One region of the Cupriavidus sp. 05T42 genome, then DNA from elsewhere that is predicted to be linked to it. Evidence: riboswitches for the same ligand, from Rfam matches in the RefSeq annotation. Region 1 holds a riboswitch; the other holds the start of a gene.
The links. A riboswitch is a leader RNA that binds a small molecule or an ion and turns the genes downstream of it on or off. The one in region 1 is predicted to bind glycine.
Positions count from the first base shown of each region.

Region 1 (2,385 bases):
CGGCAAATGTCTTATGTTGTCCGGCTGCCAGCAGCGCCGACTTGCCGATGAAATCGCGCTCGCTCTGCAGGTCGACGGTCCAGGCCAGGCCGGCGTCGAGCGGCGAGGTGTGGATGTCCATGTCCTGGCCGTACAGGTTCATGCCGGCTTCCAGGCGCAGCGTGTCACGCGCGCCCAGTCCGGCCGGGCGCACGCCCACGGACTGCAGCTTTTCCCAGATGCCGGCCACGTTCTCGGCCTCCACCACCAGCTCGAAGCCGTCCTCGCCGGTGTAGCCGGTGCGGGCCACCATCAGCTCGCCGACCATCGGGTCCCGCACCACCACCGCGTTGAACGGCTTGAGTGTGTCGGCCGGCTGGGTCGACGGGAAGGCCTCGTGCACCTTGGCGCGCGCGTTCGGGCCCTGCACGGCGATGATCGCCAGCTTGCCCACGCCGGCCGGCGCCACGTCGCCCCGGCGCGGGGTGATCGTCACGCCGCTGCCGGTGGCCGCGTTGCGGGCCGTGATCCATTCGATGTCGCCCAGCGCCGTGCTGGCGTTCACCACCAGGCGGAAGCGGTCTTCGGCGAAGAAATAGACGATCAGGTCGTCGATGACGCCGCCCTTTTCGTCGAGCATGCACGCGTAGAGGGCCTTGCCCGGGGTCTGGAGCTTGTCGACATTGTTGGCCAGCAGGCCGCGCAGGAAGGCGCGCGTGTTGGGGCCGGACAGGTCCACCACGCACATGTGCGAGACATCGAACATGCCGGCATCGCCGCGCACCGCGTTGTGTTCCTCGATCTGGGAGCCGTAGTTGACCGGCATGTCCCAGCCGCCGAAATCGACCATGCGGGCACCGAGCGAGCGGTGGATGGCGTTAAGGGGCGTGGCCTGGAGCGTCATGGGAAATCCTCTGGAGCGAATACGGCAGCGAAAACGAAAAAAGGGTCATCCGCCGTGGGMATCGATGGCAATGCCACCAATCCGCCGCGGCGGATGACCCCTCTGTCCTCGATACCTGAGAGATTACGATGCAGCTTGCCGCATCGCGCGCCCCTTCGGTGGACACGCTCGCCATGCGTTGGCACGGGCGGGTGTCGCTCTCCAGAGTGCGGCATGCATCGTGTGCATGTTGCATGCCGATCCGACCGGTCCGTGGTGCCTGAGAGTTTTCGGGTGATACCCCTTCGGCGGCGCAATGGCTGCGCGCTCTCCCGGTTGGATGCGCGTGAATGTACGGGACGGGTTMACCTTTGTCAACGCGGCGCCGACGCCACCTTGCTAGGCGCCGGGGAGGGGGCTGGCTGTAATTCCTGCCGCCTGAGGTAAGGACTACCCGCGCCGGATCAACGATCCTTCGTGACGACGTTACCCACCACGCCACCCACCGCCGCGCCACCCACCGTGCCGAGCGCGCTGCCGTTGGTCAGCGCAGCGCCGCCGAGCGCGCCAACGCCCGCGCCAATGGCGGTGTTGCGGGTCTTGGGGCTCATGTCCGCGCAGCCGCCAAAGGCCGCCAGCGTGACACCGATCAGCGTGATTTTCGCCAGGGTTCGCATTGTTTTCATGATCGCCTCCGAATGTGCCGAATTTGTCATCAGGACGGCGTCGCCGCCGGTCCCGCATGACCGTATGAGGCAATCTCCATGCCCCCGATGTCCCCTCGGACGTKACTTTTACGAAGTGTTACCGCGATGAAACACTGGTAGCACTCGCGTCCTTGATGTCCGTCATCAGGCACCGGCGCAGGCCACCCTGCGTGTTAACATCGACGCCTTTCGCGCGCCCGCCAAGCGTGCGCCATCCGGCACCCGCCCACCTATGACCCACGGACTCAACGCCGCCCAATCCGAAGCCGTTCGCTATCTGGACGGGCCCTGCCTCGTCCTCGCGGGCGCCGGGTCCGGCAAGACGCGCGTCATCACGCAAAAGATCGCCCACCTGATCGAGGACAAGGGCTTCGAGCCGCGTCACATCGCCGCCGTCACCTTCACGAACAAGGCGGCGAAAGAGATGCAGGAGCGCATCGGCAAGCTGATGGAGGGCAAGACCACGCGCGAGGGCAAGCGGATTCCGCTCAAGCAGCTCACCGTCTGTACCTTCCACTCGCTCGGCGTGCAGATTTTGCGGATGGAGGCGGAGCACGTCGGCCTGAAGCCGCAGTTCTCGATCATGGATTCGGACGACTGCTTCGGACTGGTGCAGGAGCAGCTCGCCACCACGGACAAGAAGCTGATCCGTAGCGTGCAGGGCACGATCTCGCTGTGGAAGAACGGCATGATCGATCCGGAGACCGCGCTGGCCCAGGCCGCCAATGCCGACGAGCACCAGGCCGCCATGATCTACCGCAATTACGTGGCCACGCTGCACGCCTACCAGGCGGTGGATTTCGACGACCTGATCCG
Region 1 is NZ_JBFTLH010000012.1:123,255-125,639, reverse strand. Features, by position in the region: gene gcvT (glycine cleavage system aminomethyltransferase GcvT) at 1-883, opposite strand, end outside; glycine riboswitch at 976-1,098, opposite strand; glycine riboswitch at 1,120-1,207, opposite strand; gene AC1EJR_RS17605 (glycine zipper 2TM domain-containing protein) at 1,327-1,548, opposite strand; gene AC1EJR_RS17600 (UvrD-helicase domain-containing protein) at 1,802-2,385, shown strand, end outside.

Region 2 (2,385 bases), on a different contig from region 1:
GGAAAACATTGATTGGGAATTGTTCTTGTTACCGCGTACGATTCCGGCATCCGCCCCGGATGGGGCTTCTTGCGGGAGCTGCAATGCTGAAAGTGGCCGTACTTCTCATCGCCGGTGCGTTTTCCACGGGGGCCTTCGCGGGCGCCAAGTGCGACAAGCATCCGAAGTCCGAATGGATGCCCGAGGCCGACGCCAAGGCCAAGATCGCGGCCCAGGGCTACAACATCAAGAAGTTCAAGGTGGACGGCAACTGCTACGAGATCTATGGCACCACCAAGGACGGCAAGAAGGCCGAGATCTACTTCGACACGAAGACGCTCGACATCGTGAAGTCCGAGATCGAGAAGTAAGCATGTCGGTGCCGGCCGGCCAGCTGCGCAATACCACCACGCTCCGCGTCTGGGACGTGGTGGTGCGGCTCACGCACTGGAGCGTGGCGGCCATCGTCTGCTACGACCTCATCGACGATTCCGGCGACCAGATGCACCGCGTGCTGGGCTACGTGGCCGCCGGACTTGTGCTGTTTCGCATTCTCTGGGGCTTCATCMGCAGCGAACACGCGCGCTTCCGCGCCTGGCTGCCGCGCCCCGCCGGCGTGCTGGCCCATGCCCGGGCCATGGCCCGGCGCCGCACGCCGCGCTTCATCAGCCACACCCCGCTCGGCGCGGTGATGATGCTGGCGATGTGGACCCTGATCCTGCTGCTCGCCGTTACCGGCTGGCTCTCCCGCTTCGACGCGTTCTGGGGCGAGGACTGGCCCATCGACATCCATCGCTGGCTCTCCAACACGCTGCTCGGGCTGGTGGTGGTGCACGCGCTGGTGGCCATCGTTACCAGCGTGGCCGGCAAGGAAAACCTGGTCGGGGCGATGATCACCGGCCGCAAGCCGCGCGACCTCGACTAACCTGGGGTTGCCGCGCCGGCGCCGCCCGTGGCATAGTAGCCCCGTCATACCGCATCACCCGCCATACCCGTTTTACCCGCGTTATCGGGAGAGACTGTGCCTGCCGCCCGGCAGGCCGGCGCCGAAGGAGCAACCGCCCCGGAAACTCTCAGGCCAAAGGACCGGTAACGCCATTGCACTCTGAAGAACCCCGGCTCGCGTCAGCCGACGGTACKGAAGGAGCAAGCGATGCGCCCGCGCGCATCGTGAATCTCTCAGGTCAAGGACAGAGGGGGCGTGCGTCGCGCATGGTGCGCCACGTACCCCCCATCCACGACGTCCTGGAAGACCTGACAACATGAAGACAATCGCTGTCATCGGCGGTGGCATCACCGGCGTGACGACCGCTTACGCCCTCGCCAAACGTGGTTTCGCGGTCACACTGCTCGAGCGCCATCGCTACGCCGCCATGGAAACCTCGTTCGCCAATGGCGGCCAGCTCTCCGCGTCGAACGCCGAGGTCTGGACCCACCGCTCCACGCTGGTCAAGGGCATCAAGTGGATGCTCCGCAACGACGCGCCGCTGCTCGTGAACCCCCGCCCCACCTGGCATAAGCTGAGCTGGTTCGCCGAGTTCATCGCCGCCATGCCGCACTACCGGGCCAACACGATCGAGACCGCCCGCCTGGCCATCGCCGCCCGCGCGCACCTGTTCGGCTGGGCCGAGGCGGAAGGCATCGACTTCGACCTCAAGCGGCAGGGCATCCTCCATATCTACCGGGACAAGGCCGGCTTCGACCATGCCGGCGAGGTCTCCACGCTGCTGGCCGAGGGCGGCCTGCCGCGCCGCGCGGTCACACCCGAGGAAATGCGCGCGATCGAGCCGACGCTGGCCGGCCAGTACTACGGCGGCTACTACACCGAGAGCGACGCCACCGGCGACATCCACAAGTTCACCTCCGGCCTGGCCGCGGCGGCCCAGCGGCTGGGCGTGGTCACGCGCTACAGCCAGGACGTGCAGGCGGTCAACTCGGACGGCCGCACGGCCACCATCACCGTCCGCGACGGTAATCAGACAAGTTCGACAACCTTCGACGCCGTAGTGGTCTGCGCCGGCGTGGCCAGCCGGCAGTTCGCCACGCAACTGGGCGACCGCGTGAACATCTACCCGGTGAAGGGCTATTCGATCACGGTGAACTTGCCCGACGCCGCCAGCCAGGCTGCGGCGCCCACGGTCAGCCTGCTCGACGACGAGACCAAGCTCGTGACCAGCCGGCTCGGCGTGGACCGTTTCCGCGTGGCCGGCACGGCCGAGTTCAACGGCATCGACCGCGACATCCGCGCGGACCGCATCCGGCCCCTGATCGACTGGGTCAACACCTGCTTCCCCGGCGTGAGCACGCGCAGCGTGGTGCCGTGGGCAGGGCTGCGGCCGATGATGCCGAACATGATGCCGCGCGTGGGGCGCGGACGGCAGGCCAACGTGTTCTACAACACGGGCC
Region 2 is NZ_JBFTLH010000001.1:397,744-400,128, reverse strand. Features, by position in the region: gene AC1EJR_RS01730 (PepSY domain-containing protein) at 84-350, shown strand; gene AC1EJR_RS01725 (cytochrome b/b6 domain-containing protein) at 353-904, shown strand; glycine riboswitch at 980-1,078, shown strand; gene AC1EJR_RS01720 (D-amino acid dehydrogenase) at 1,242-2,385, shown strand, end outside.
Region 2: linked by a shared signal. The riboswitch ahead of AC1EJR_RS01720 (D-amino acid dehydrogenase) and the one ahead of gcvT (glycine cleavage system aminomethyltransferase GcvT) in region 1 are both predicted to bind glycine.